One region of the Nocardioides sp. NPDC087217 genome, then DNA from elsewhere that is predicted to be linked to it. Evidence: riboswitches for the same ligand, from Rfam matches in the RefSeq annotation. Region 1 holds a riboswitch; the other holds the start of a gene.
The links. A riboswitch is a leader RNA that binds a small molecule or an ion and turns the genes downstream of it on or off. The one in region 1 is predicted to bind cobalamin.
Positions count from the first base shown of each region.

Region 1 (6,860 bases):
CTCGACCGGCTGCTCGGGGACCCGCGGCGCTACCACCCCGTCGCCGGGTTCGGCACGGTGGCGATGCGGGCCGAACGGGCCTGGTATTCGGACGACCGTGCCCGCGGGGTCCTGCACGCGGCCGCCCTGGTCGGGGGAGCGGTGGTCCTCGGAGCGGTTGCCGAACGTGCCGCTCCGGGAAGAGCGGGGAGAACCCTGGTCACCGCCGCCGCGACCTGGGCGGTCCTGGGCGGCCGCTCGCTGGAGCGGGAGGCGCTGGCCGTCCACGCCCATCTCGACCGCGGCGACCTCCCGGCCGCGCGACAGCGGCTGACCCACCTCGTAGGCCGCGACACCGAGGAGCTCGACGCTTCCGAGGTCTCCCGGGCCGTGGTCGAGAGCGTCGCCGAGAACACCTCGGACGCAGTGGTCGCACCGCTGGTGTGGGGCGCCGTCGCGGGCGTACCCGGCCTGCTCGGCTACCGCGCCGCCAACACCCTGGACGCGATGGTCGGGCACCACAACGACCGCTACGAGAGTTTCGGGTGGGCCAGCGCCCGCCTCGACGACCTGCTCAACCTGCCCGGTTCGCGCCTCTCCGGCCTGCTCACCCTGGCCGCCGCGTCGTCGCGGGCCAGGCAAGCGTGGGAGGCCTGGCGGCGCGACGCCGCGCGGCACCCGAGCCCGAACGCCGGCGTCGTCGAGGCGTCCTTCGCGGGTGCCCTCGACATCCGCCTCGGCGGCACGAACCGCTACTACGGCAACCGTGTCGAGCACCGCGCGGTGATGGGCGACGGCCGCGACGCCACCCCCGCCGACGTGGTCAGCGCCACCACGCTGGCACGCAGGGTCGGCATCGGCGCGGCCCTGGTCGCGGCGGCGTACGCCGTCATCACTCAGCGCCCGTGACGGAAGGCCCGAGCCAGGACGGCGGGTGGTGCCTCGGCGATGCCCGGTCCGCCGGCGCGGGTCCACTCGGCCAGGGCGTCGGCGACCCGCACCGAGCCGGCCCGGGCGACCCAGACCGGCCGCGCCCCGCGCTGCCGCCCCTCGGGTGAGGGGCCGACCACCACGACGTCGGCACGCTCGCACGGGCCGAGGCAGTCGGCGACACGTACCGTTGCCGACTCCCCGGCCGCCGCGTTCAGCGTCGTGAGCACGGCCGCATGGTCCACCCCGGGCGACTTCCGCTCCGTCCCGCAGCAGCAGCCGCGGCAGACCGTCAGCGTCGGCCGCCCGGTGGTGGGGTCGCTCATCCTTCGCAGGCCTCGCAGTCCGGGCCGTTCTCGATGGCACAGACCGCGGCGTCGCTCCAGTCGTCCCAGGTGAGATCGTCGATGGCGTCGGTGGTGGTCGGGTTCTCGTTCATGGTCATGCCTCTCGGTCGCAGGTGGTCAGTTCGAAGTGCGGGTCTGCTTGCTGGCCTGGATGCCGGCTCGCGAGCGCAGGTAGTACAGGCTCTTGATGTTCGGGTCGAGCAGGGCCAGCTTGTGGATCTTGCTGATGTACTGCGGGGTCGCGTCGGCCTGGAAGAACAGGTTGAGCGACTGGGCCTGGTCGATGTGGACCTGCCGGTCCGATGCGCGAGCGAGCAGGACCTCCTGGTCGATCTCGTAGCCCGTCTTGAAGACGTCCTTCTCGTGCTCGTCGAGCCAGTCGACGTGCTGGACGGAACCGCCGTGGTCGACGATGTCGTCGATGTGCGCCTGGTCGTAGACCCCGCGCTCCTCCATGACCTCGACGAGGTTCTGGTTGGCCCGCGGCATCTCGCCGGCCGAGGTGGTCTGGTTCCAGACGTTGGCGACGTACGGCTCGATGCCCTGGCTGGTGCCGCCGACGATCACCGCGGTGCTCATCGTCGGCGCGATCGCCATCAGGTGGGAGTTGCGCCGTCCGACGCACCACTCCGGGATGCCCGCGACCGAGCCCATCCACCGCGACGCGGCGTCGGCATCCGCCGAGATCCGCTCGAAGATGTCCTTGTTGAGCGCCGCCGCCTTGTCCGACTCGAACGGCACCCGCTGCTTCTGCAGGTAGTCGTGGTAGCCCATCACGCCCAGCCCGAGGCTGCGGGCCTTCTCGGTGTAGCGCACCGCCCGCTCCAGACCACGGATGGTGCGGGCCTTGCGCAGGAACGCCTCGGCGACCGCGTCGAGGAAGACGGTCGCGACGTACGCCGTGTCCTGGTCCTTCCACTCGTCGTAGGTCGAGAGGTTCAGCGAGGAGAGCACGCAGGTGTAGGAGTGGTCCTCGTCGGAGAAGAGGGTGATCTCCGAGCACAGGTTGGAGGCCTTGTTCTCCAGCCCGTTGGCCTTGTAGGACTCGGTCTGGGCCGCGTTGACGGTGTCGACCTTCCAGATGTAGCCCTTGCCGAGCACGACCCGGATCTTCAGCACCCGCTGGTAGCGCTCCAGAGCATCGCGATCCCCGGCCAGCATCCGGTCGATGAACGCCTGGCTGAAGATCCAGCCGATGTTCTTGTTGGCGGGCTCGCGGAAGATCAGGTCGGCGAGCTCGTAGAAGTCCGGGTGGTCCACGGGCAGGTAGCCCGCCCAGGAGCCGCGGCGGGTGGCGCCCTGGCTGATCTGGTTGGTCATCTCCACGAAGTTGCAGAAGACCGGGACCACGCCGTTGGCCTTGCCGTTGTCGCTGAACTTCGCGCCGCGGGGCCGGACATCACCGAGGTACGCCGAGGTCCCGAACCCGTTCTGGGAGAGGATCGCCGCCTCCTTGAGGGTCTCGTAGAAGCCCCACACCGAGTCCTCGACGTACGAGCCCTCGCACGAGACGGGCAGACCCCGGTCGGTGCCGAGGTTGGACAGCACCGGCGTCGACGGCGAGAGCCAGCCGTTCCAGATAGCCTCGAAGAACCGCTCCGTCCAGGAGACGCCGTCCTCGCGGGGGTACATCTCGTCGGCGAGGTCGCCGGCGGTGCTGGCGATGGTCTCGTAGCGCTCCCGGACGCTCTGGTCGGCGACGGTGTACTTGGCCTTGAACATGGCATAGCCCGCCGTGGTCATGAAGGCGGGCACGACGCCGTCGGCCTGCAGGGCCTTGCGCTCGGCGGAGAGCGCCTCCCAGTTGCTGTTGCTCATTAGAAGCTGAACTCCGTCTCGCCGATGTTGCGGTTGTATTCGTTGCCGGTGACCTGGAAGAAGTCGTGGAACTGGGTGCCGTTGATGCCGCTGTAGAACCACTCGGCGATCGGGTTGGCCTCGACGTTGAACAGCGGCTCCATCCGCATGTTCTCCAGGGTCATGTCGATGCGGGACCTCACGAAGGTCTCCAGGTCGGCCTGGTCGATGCCGGTGATCGGCCCGTGGTCGAAGAGCATCTCCACGATCCGGGCCTCGTGGGCGTAGAGGTGCTCGGCGACGCCACGAACCCTCGCGAAGAGGTCGTCACGCTCGGCCTCGAACTTGTCGGCCGGGACGGTGGCGGCGTACTCGTCCAGGGTGGTGTTGAACAGCCAGGCGCCGCCGGTGGCGTGCAGGTTCTCGTCGCGGGCGGAGAAGTTGATGCCGCTGATCACGTTCTGCAGCAGATTCTTCCCGCCGGACTGGAAGTGTTTGAGGAAGGCGAAGTTGGAGTAGAGGACGCAGTTCTCCATCAGCGTGAAGACGCTCAGCGCGTAGAGGAGGTCCTCGTCGGCGATCGCGTCCCACACGAACTGGATCCGCTCGGCCAGCACCGGGTCGTTCTTGTAGGAGTCGTAGAACTCCTCGGTGTCGATCATCAGCACCTTGTTGAGCTTCGCGTAGAACGGCGCGTGCATGTTCAGCTCGGCGAACGAGAAGGCGTTGGCCATCATCTGGACCTCCGGACGCGGGAACGCGTGGAAGATCCGGTCGCCCCACACCTCACCGCCGAGGATCAGCTCGTAGATGGTGAACAGCTTCAGCGTCGTCTTCACCGCCGCCTGCTCGGCGTCGGTCATGTTGACCAGGAAATCCTGCTTGTCGTTCTCGACCGGGATCTCCTCGGCGGTCCAGAAGATGCTCCGCTGCTTCTTGGCCAGGTCCTCGGCCATCGGATAGTCGAAGACGTACGCCGACTTCTCGGTGCGGATCGGTAGACCCTCGGTGTCGATCAAGCCCATGCCCCTTGCTCACGCGGGCCCCGCGGCCCGCTGGATGTCTCGTGCATCCGTGCCGGGGCAGGGAGGACGACGGCAGCGCGCCCGGGCGGACCCGGTCACGTGGTGCTCGCTCGATCCCCTGACCTTCCCTCGAGGTCGCGGACCCCACCATGAGGTGGGCACTGGCAGGTCTTCGGACTCGTGGGCGTGGTCGTGCTGGTCCTAGTGGCCGTCGCTTCCCAGGGGCATGGCTTGCTCCCAGTGCTTCGTGACGGCGGTCGTTCCCACTCACCGCTGCGGGGCAGTCCCGGACTCGCACCGGGTTCCCTCTTGCCTCTCCCGCCCCGTCGCCGAGGTGGGAGAACCAGCTGCGAGGACCACTATATGCGGGAATTACATCAATGCAACTTCCTAGATCTTGTGCTTCGCCGTGTCGTCGGAAACATCCCCGGCACCGGTTCGACGACCCGTGCTAGCCTCTGCGCCGAGTCGAACGCATCCTGATGGATGCCAGGGAACTCCGGTGTGAATCCGGGACTGGCGCGCAGCGGTGAGGGCGACGGCGACGCTAGGCAGCCACTGGGGAACGGGTCCCTGGGAAGGCAGCGTCGCCGGTTGAACCCGAGTCCGAAAACCTGTCGGCTCAGACGTTCGTCACGGCCCTCGCGACCAGGGTCCAGAGGACCTGAGAGGCCGAACTGCGTGCAGACGCCGTGCCGCGAGACCCCCACCCTGATCCCGAGCCCCGCCGGTGCCGGGAGGCGGCGGCTGCCGTTCGTGCCGCTGGCCGTCGGGCTGCTGCTCGCCGCGACGCTCAGCGCCGTGGCGTCCCTGGCCTTCGGCTCCGAGCGGATCCCTCTCGGCGAGGTCGTCGCGGCCGTCGTCGACCGGCTCCAGGGCGACGCACCGGGGAAGTGGGACGTGATCGTGTGGGAGCTGCGCGTCCCCCGGGCGCTGATGGCGCTCGCCGTCGGCGCGGGTCTGGCCGTGGCCGGTGCCGGCATGCAGACCCTGGTCCGCAACCCGCTCGCCGACCCGTTCCTCCTCGGGATCAGCTCCGGCGCCTCGGTGGGGGCGACGGCCGCGATCACCACGGGCGCGCTGGCCGGTCTCGGCGCCTACGCCGTCTCCGGCGGCGCCCTGCTCGGAGCCGTCGGCTCGGCGCTGCTGGTCTGGCTGGTGGCCACCGCCCAAGGTGGGCTGACCCCGATCCGGCTGGTGCTCTCCGGGGTCGTGCTCTCCTCGGGGCTCTCCGCCATCGCCTCGTTCCTGGTCTTCATGAGCGATGATCCGCGCGCGGCGGACTCGGTGATGTTCTGGATGCTCGGCAGCGTCGGCGGTGCCAGCTGGGAGAAGCTGTGGCTGCCCGCGGCACTCAGCCTCGTCCTCGGTCTCGGGATGCTGGCTCTGCACCGCTGGCTGGACGCCCTCGCCGCAGGGCCTGAGACCGCTGCCGCGCTCGGCGTGAACGTCGCGGCGCTGCGTACGACTCTCTTCGTCGCTCTGGCGGTGCTGGTCGGGATCCTGGTCGCGGTCAGTGGTGGGATCGGGTTCGTCGGTCTGATCGTGCCGCACGCGGCCCGGCTGCTCGTGGGCGCGCGGCACCGGGTGGTGCTCCCGGTCGCGGCCCTGGCAGGTGGGGTGTTCCTGCTGTGGGTCGACGTGCTCGCCCGGCTGGTGGCACGCCCGCAGGAGATCCCGCTGGGGGTGGTCACCGGCGTCGTCGGCGCGCCGCTGTTCCTGCTGCTGCTCGGTCGCGGTCAGTATCGGTTCGGCGGTGACCGATGAGTGGGTCGCCGGCCGCGCTCCGGCTTCGCGGGGTCTCAGCGCGGCTGGGCCAGCGCGAGGTGCTGCGCGACGTCGACCTGGACGTGCCGGTGGGCGCCCGCCTCGGCATCGTCGGCGTCAACGGCGTGGGGAAGTCGACGCTGCTGCGGATCCTCGCCGGGGTGCTGCGGCCCAGCACCGGCCAGGCCTGTCTCGCCGACGAGTCCGGACAGCTCCAGGAGACCGCCCGGATCGGCTCGCGCGAACGCGCCCGCCGGCTGGCGTACGTCCCCCAGGAGGAGGTCGCCTCCGCCGAGCTGCTCGTCGGGGAGATGGTCGCGCTGGGCCGGGTGCCCCGCACCCGGCCCTGGTCGCGAGGCGGGCGCCAGGAGCGGGAGATCGTCCGGGCGGCCCTCGACGCCGTCGGCCTCGCCGACCGCATCGACGACCCGTGCGACCGGCTCTCCGGCGGCGAGCGGCGCCGCGCGGTCATGGCCCGGGGCCTCGCCCAGGAGAGCCCGGTGATGCTCCTGGACGAGCCCACCAACCATCTCGACGTCGCCTGGCAGCTGCGGCTGCTGCAGAGCGTCGCCGAGCGGGCCGAGACCCTCGTCGCGACCATCCACGACCTCGACCTGGCGCTCCGCTCCTTCGACCGGCTCGCCGTCCTCGGCCGGCCCCGAGGCAGTGACCCCGACAGCGGCCCGGCCACCGTCGTCGCCCACGGGCCGCCGGTCGAGGTGCTCGACAGCATCCGCGTGGAGCACCACTTCGGCGTCGGCTCGGTCCAGGTGCCGCACCCACACCTCGACCAGCCCCACCTGCTCATCCATCCTCGGAAGGACCGATCCGCATGAACCAGCGCATCACCCGCCACGTACGCCCCGGCCTCGGCTGCCTCGCCGCGCTCGCGCTCGGCACCACGATCCTCACCGCCTGCGGGACGGCGGAGAAGGCCGCCGAGGAGGCCGGCCAGGACGCGATCACCGTCGAGAACTGCGGCGAGAAGCTCACGGTCGACCAGCCGGTCACCGAG
Region 1 is NZ_JBIUZB010000003.1:445,919-452,778, forward strand. It holds gene ACIO3S_RS16430 (cobalamin biosynthesis protein) at 1-888, shown strand, start outside; gene ACIO3S_RS16435 ((2Fe-2S) ferredoxin domain-containing protein) at 876-1,235, opposite strand; gene ACIO3S_RS16440 (ribonucleoside-diphosphate reductase subunit alpha) at 1,374-3,074, opposite strand; gene ACIO3S_RS16445 (ribonucleotide-diphosphate reductase subunit beta) at 3,074-4,072, opposite strand; cobalamin riboswitch at 4,224-4,441, opposite strand; cobalamin riboswitch at 4,531-4,715, shown strand; gene ACIO3S_RS16450 (FecCD family ABC transporter permease) at 4,826-5,845, shown strand; gene ACIO3S_RS16455 (ABC transporter ATP-binding protein) at 5,842-6,681, shown strand; gene ACIO3S_RS16460 (ABC transporter substrate-binding protein) at 6,678-6,860, shown strand, end outside.

Region 2 (6,860 bases), on a different contig from region 1:
CGCAGCTGCAGGTGATCCTCGAGTCCGTCGCCTCGATCCAGGGGCTTGCCGGCGACGACGTGCCTGCCACCTCCCACCCGCTTCCGATGACCAACGTCTTCCGTGAGGACGTCGTCGTGCCCGGTCTGACGCCGGAGCAGGCGCTCTCCGGTGCGCCTGCCGTCGAGGAGCAGCGATTCTCGGTGCCGCGGATCCTGGGGGACGAGCAGTGACTCTCATCGAAAAGACCGCCGCGGAGCTGATCGACGCGCTCGCCGCCGGTGAGACCACCTCGGTCGAGCTGACCCAGGCCCACCTCGACCGGATCGCCGCGGTCGACGGCGACGTCCACGCCTTCTTGCACATCGACGCCGAGGGTGCGCTGTCCCAGGCTGCCGCCTCCGACGCGCGACGCGCCAACGGCGACGCGCTGCACGCTCTCGACGGTGTGCCGATCGCGGTCAAGGACGTGCTGACCACCATCGGCCTGCCGACGACCTGCGGATCCAAGATCCTCGAGGGCTGGGTTCCGCCGTACGACGCGACTGTGGTCAAGAAGATCAAGGCAGCCGGCCTGCCGATCCTGGGCAAGACCAACATGGACGAGTTCGCGATGGGCTCCTCCACCGAGCACTCCGCGTACGGCCCGACGAAGAACCCGTGGAAGCTCGACCGGATCCCCGGCGGCTCCGGTGGTGGGTCGGCCGCGGCCGTCGCCGCCTTCGAGGCCCCGCTGGCCCTCGGCACCGACACCGGCGGCTCGATCCGCCAGCCGGGTGCCGTCACCGGCACCGTCGGTGTGAAGCCGACCTACGGGTCCGTCTCCCGCTACGGCCTGGTCGCCCTGGCCAACTCGCTGGACCAGGTCGGCCCGGTGACCCGCACCGTGCTCGACTCGGCGCTCCTGCACGAGCTCATCGGGGGTCACGACCCGCTCGACTCGACCTCCACCACGACCCCGGTGACCGGGCTCGTCGACGCCGCCCGTGCCGGCCTGACCGGTGACCTGAAGGGCGTCAAGGTCGGCGTCATCAAGGAGCTCGCCGGCGAGGGCTGGGCGCCCGACGTGATGCGCAAGTTCAACGAGTCGGTCGACCTGCTCACCAAGATGGGCGCCGACGTCGTAGAGGTCTCCACGCCGAGCTTCCAGCACGCGATGGCGGCCTACTACCTGATCCTGCCGGCGGAGTGCTCCTCCAACCTGGCCAAGTTCGACGCGATGCGCTACGGCCTGCGGGTCACCCCCGACGGCGACCCGTCGGCTGAGGACGTCATGAAGGCGTCCCGCGACGCCGGCTTCGGCGACGAGGTCAAGCGCCGCATCATCCTCGGCACCTACGCCCTGAGCAGCGGCTACTACGACGCCTACTACGGTCAGGCGCAGAAGATCCGCACCCTGATCATCGAGGACTTCAAGAAGGCCTTCGAGCAGGTCGACGTGCTGGTCTCGCCGACCTCCCCGTCGACCGCGTTCCCGCTGGGCGCGAAGCTCGACGACCCGCTGGCCATGTACGCGCAGGACCTGGCCACCATTCCGGCCAACCTGGCCGGCACGCCCGGCATCTCCATCCCGGCCGGGGTCTCCGACGTGGACGGGTTGCCCGTCGGCGTACAGCTCCTGGCTCCGGTCCTGGAGGACGCCCGTCTCTACCGCGTCGGTGCCGCCCTCGAGGGCGCTGTCGGCCAGGTGCTCTCGATCGACAAGCTGGAGGTGGCCCGATGACCGAGACACTGGTCGGTTTCGACGAGGTGCTGGAGCGCTACGACCCCGCGATGGGCCTCGAGGTCCACGTCGAGCTCAACACCAACACCAAGATGTTCTGCGGCTGCCCGGCGACGTTCGGCGGCGAGCCGAACTCCCAGGTCTGCCCGACCTGCCTCGGCCTGCCCGGCTCGATGCCGGTCGTGAACGCCAAGGCCGTGGAGAGCGCGATCCGGATCGGCCTCGCGCTGAACGGCTCGATCGCGGAGTGGTGCCGGTTCGCCCGGAAGAACTACTTCTACCCGGACATGCCGAAGAACTTCCAGACCTCGCAGTACGACGAGCCGATCGTCTACGACGGCTACCTCGACGTCGAGGTCGAGGGGGAGACCTTCCGGGTCGAGATCGAGCGCGCCCACATGGAGGAGGACACCGGCAAGACCACCCACATTGGTGGCGCGACCGGCCGCATCCACGGCGCCGACTACTCGCTGGTCGACTACAACCGGGCCGGCATCCCGCTGATCGAGATCGTCACCCGCCCGATCCTCGACACCGGTGCCAAGGCACCGCTGGTGGCGAAGGCCTACGTCGCCGCGCTGCGCGAGATCCTGCTGGGTCTGGGTGTCTCTGACGTACGCATGGACCAGGGCTCGATGCGCTGCGACGTCAACCTGTCGCTGTCCCCGAAGGGTTCCGGCAAGCTCGGCACCCGCACCGAGACGAAGAACGTGAACTCGCTGCGCTCGGTCGAGCGGGCCGTACGTTTCGAGATGTCGCGCCACGCCGGGATCCTCGACGCGGGGGAGGCGATCTTCCAGGAGACCCGCCACTTCCACGAGGACACCGGCACCACCTCGGCCGGGCGGGCGAAGTCGGACGCCGACGACTACCGCTACTTCCCCGAGCCCGACCTCGTCCCGGTCGCGCCGTCGCGCGAGTGGGTCGAGGAGCTGCGGGCGAGCCTGCCGGAGCGCACCGCTGACAAGCGGGCCCGCCTGCAGGTCGAGTGGGGCTACTCCGACCTGGAGATGCGTGACGTCTGGGCCGCCGGGGCGCTGTCGCTGATCGAGGCGACGGTCGCCGAAGGTGCCTCCGCACAAGCCGCTCGCAAGTGGTGGATGGCCGAGCTCTCCCGCAGCGCCAACGACCGTGGCGTCGAGCTCGCCGAGCTCGGTGTCACCCCGGTGCAGGTCGCCGAGGTGCAGAAGCTGGTCGACGCCAAGACGCTGACCGACAAGCTGGCCCGTCAGGTCTTCGAGGGCCTTCTCGCTGGTGAGGGCACGGTTTCCGAGATCATCGACGCCCGCGGGCTCGCCGTGGTCTCCGACGACGGCGCGCTCGGCGCAGCCGTCGACGAAGCCATCGCCGCCCAGCCCGCGGTCGCCGAGAAGATCCGCGGCGGCAACCAGGCCGCAGCCGGTGCGCTCATCGGTGCGGTCATGAAGGCGACCGGCGGCAAGGCCGACGCCAAGCGTGTCCGCGAGCTGATCCTGGAGAAGCTCTCCTGACTCACGCCGAGTCGGCTCGTTCTGACAGCAAACTCCGCCGAGTCGGCGCGTCATGACGCGCCGACTCGGCGGTGGTTTTGGTCAGGATGAGCCGACTCGGCGATGGGGTGCACTGGCAGACTGTCCGGCGTGACCGTGACCGAGCCCTTCCGCATCGCACTGCTCATCGACGCCGACAACGCGCCTGCCTCGAAGATCGACGACATCTTGAACGACCTGGCCGAGTACGGCGAGGTGACGATCCGGCGGGCCTACGGCAACTGGACGAAGTCCGAGCTCAAGGGCTGGATCGAGGAGCTGCACGACGCCGCGATCAGGCCGATGCAGCAGTTCGACCTGACCGCGCACAAGAACGCCTCCGACATGGCGCTCGCGATCGACGCGGTCGAGCTGCTGCATGCGGCGATCCCGGACGCGTTCGCGCTGGTCTCGTCCGACTCCGACTTCACTCCGCTGGTGCACTACCTGCGAGAGAAGGGTCGCGCGGTCTACGGCTACGGCCGGGAGAAGACGCCGGCGCCGTTCAAGAGCGCCTGCACCCGGTTCACGGTGGTGGAGAAGCTCGGCGGCTCCGAGGAGGAGACCGAGGCCGATACCGAGCCCGGGACCACGCGCACCCGCAAGCAGTCGTCCTCGGCGACCAACGGCCAGGCGTTGAAGCGCAATGCCCGGCTGATCCAGCTGCTGCGCAACTCCATCGCCGCGGCCGCCGACGACGACGGTTGGGCCCTGGTCGGCACCGTGGTCTCCCGCATCCGCAACCAGTCCTCCGAGGACCCGCGCAACTACGGGTACGCCACCTGGACCAAGCTCATCAAGGCGATCGACCTCTTCGAGCTCAAGGACGAGGGCACCTCCGCGATCGCGGTCAGCGACAAGCGCACCAAGAAGTGACGTACGTCTTCTAGGGCTTGGCCACCGAGTCCTCGGCTGCTTTCGGGCGGGCGCACTTGATCCCCTTGGGCACGGACCCGTGGAGGTGCTTCAGCGCGGCCTTGAAGTCGCGGCAGCGCTCGGTGTCCTCCTCCTTGTTGCGGGGGTAGCCGATCGCCGCATTGACCCCGCCCATGTCGAGGGCGTCGGCGAGCGGGTTGATGTCGCGGGCGACGGTCCAGTACCACCGCGAGATCGGCGCGCTGTAGTCCAGCGACCGGGCGAGCTCGGGACGGCGGCGCAGGTCGATGTCGAAGTAGGCGCCGGCGTCGGTGTAGTTGGCCTCGCCGGTCAGCTGGATGTAGCCGCGGCCGGTGAACTTCCGCTTGTCGCGGCCCTTGGCGTCGTGGTGGAAGGAGCTCTCGTTGGCGAGCGTGGTCAGATACGCCGCCTGCCGGTAGGCGGTGGTGATCCCGGCATCGGCCATGGCGCGGTTGAGGCTCGGCAACCCGGTCTCGACGGTGCTCCGGTCACCGACCTTCTCGCCGAACATGGCGACCAGATCGGCGTACGTCACCGATGTCCGTGCCTCCTGCGCGCCGGCCATCGTGGTCGGGGAGAGGGCGAGAAGGGTGGCCGAGATCGATGCTGCGACAAGGCCGAGAATCCTGTGGCGCATGGGGACAGAGTGACTGCTCGGCGGCGATCCCGCAAGAGGCCCCCGCCCGGCATAGGATGGGGCGTCTCAATCAACACACGCCGTGGTGGGGGAAGCCGGTCGAATCCCGGCGCTGACCCGCAACCGTAGGCCCAGGCACCGAGAGTGTCCTGAGCGAGCCGGAGCACCTGCCGACGGACGCGTACTGACCTGACGCTGTCGTGGAAAGCAGCGGGTCGGCCCTGGGCCTTCCCGACGAACAGCGCGGAAGGAACCATGAAGAAGACCGTCCTCGGTGGCATCGCCGCCACCCTCGCCCTCACCTCGCTCGCCGGCTGTGGCGAGAAAGCCGTCGAGGAGGGGGAGAAGCCCACCTACGACGCCAAGGTGTCCACCTCGGTGGCCGACTGGCTCGTCGCCCAGGCGCCGGAGGGCGTGGCCCGCAACGCGCAGTACGGCACCGATGACTTCGGGCTCAGCGCCGACATCGGGATCGCGCTGGCGGAGGTCGGCGGCTACGACGAGGAGATCTCCACGATCGCCGCGGCGGTGATGGAGAACAAGAAGGCGTACACCTCACCCGGGTTCGGCACCGTCACCTCGGCCGGCGCCACCGCGAAGGCGCTGGTCCTGCAGCAGAACGTCGACGCCTCCGACCCCGGTCTGCTCAAGCAGCTCGAAGGCACCGTCGCCGAGAACGGCCGTATCGCCGACGAGCTCGACCCCAAGAACAAGGAGGCGGCCGACTACTCCAACACCATCGGACAGTCGTACGCCGTGTGGGCGCTCAACAACGCCGAGAGCAAGGAGGCCGCGGCCGCGACGGAGTTCCTGGCCGGGCAGCAGTGCGAAGAGGGATGGTTCCGGGTCACCTTCGCGGCCGACCCCACCGCCGCCGACCAGACCTGCGACGCCGACCCGAAGGCCGTCCCAGACGCCGACGCCACCGCGTTCGCGCTGATCGCCCTGTCCGGCGTCGCGTCCCCGGAGGCGGAGAAGGCCGTCGAGGCCGGCGTCGACTGGCTGAAGGAGACCCAGGCGGAGGACGGATCGTTCAAGGCGGCCACCGGCAACATCGCCAACTCCAACACCACCGGCCTGGCCGGGTGGGCGTTCGGTCGCGCCGGTGAGACCGACGCCGCGGAGAAGGCGGCCAGCTGGGTCGCCGACCACGTGGTGACCTGTGGCGACGACACCGGCGCGGTGGCCTATGACGACGCCGCGCTGACCGAGGGCAACACCAAGGGCCTGACCAAGGAGTCCGAGGGGATGTACCGCCTCGCCGCGGCCCAGGCGCTGCCGTCGCTGGTCTTCCTGCCCAAGGATGCGACCGCGAAGAGCTCGTGCTGATCCTGCGGTCCGCTGCGGTGGCTCTGGCGTTCCTCGCCGGGGCCACCGCCCCCGTCTTCACGTCCGTCTCCGCCGTCTCCGCGTCGTCCGCTCAGGCGTGCGACGGGGTCACCGTCGTCGTCGAGCCCAACGCTCTGGGCGGCGACCCCGAGGTCACCTGTGTCCAGCCCGAGGAGGGTGACACCGGCGCCGACCTCTTCGAGAAGGCGGGACATCCACTCACCTATGTGACCTCGATGCCCAGCGTCGTATGTCGCATCGATGAGCGGCCGAAAGCCGCCGGTTGCGCCCAGATGCCGCCTGCTGACGCGTACTGGTCGCTGTGGATCAGCGACGATTCGGGGGCCTGGAGCTATGCCTCCAGAAATGTTACCGAAATCAGCGTGACCTCCGGGCAGGGTGTTGCGTTCACGTGGATAGACGACGATGTCGTTACCGCTCCGGCGACGGAGCTTGGGGATGCTGTGGGGGCGCCCTCAAGCCCGTCGCCGGAGTTATCTCCGGAGGAGCCGACGGATTCGGCCTCCGAGACCGAGCATCTGCCCGCCTGGGTCGCGCCCGCGGGGATCGTCGCACTCTTCACCGTCGCCGGTGCCGTGTGGTGGCGCCGGCGATGAGCACCATGTTCCGGGCGGCCGCGGTCGCGCACCTGCCCCGTGATCTGCACCCCGTCGCCTGGTGGGTCTGGGCGATCGGCATGGCTGCGTACGCCTCCTTCACCATCAACCCGCTGCTGCTCCTGCTCGTGGTGGGGGTGGTGTCGGTCGTGGTCGCCGCCCGTCGTGGC
Region 2 is NZ_JBIUZB010000010.1:100,725-107,584, reverse strand. It holds gene gatC (Asp-tRNA(Asn)/Glu-tRNA(Gln) amidotransferase subunit GatC) at 1-212, shown strand, start outside; gene gatA (Asp-tRNA(Asn)/Glu-tRNA(Gln) amidotransferase subunit GatA) at 209-1,702, shown strand; gene gatB (Asp-tRNA(Asn)/Glu-tRNA(Gln) amidotransferase subunit GatB) at 1,699-3,192, shown strand; gene ACIO3S_RS27820 (NYN domain-containing protein) at 3,322-4,086, shown strand; gene ACIO3S_RS27815 (hypothetical protein) at 4,097-4,744, opposite strand; cobalamin riboswitch at 4,790-4,934, shown strand; gene ACIO3S_RS27810 (prenyltransferase/squalene oxidase repeat-containing protein) at 5,000-6,073, shown strand; gene ACIO3S_RS27805 (hypothetical protein) at 6,067-6,690, shown strand; gene ACIO3S_RS27800 (CbiQ family ECF transporter T component) at 6,687-6,860, shown strand, end outside.
Region 2: it holds a riboswitch for cobalamin, as region 1 does, so the genes downstream of both, ACIO3S_RS27810 (prenyltransferase/squalene oxidase repeat-containing protein) here and ACIO3S_RS16445 (ribonucleotide-diphosphate reductase subunit beta) in region 1, are expected to answer to the same signal.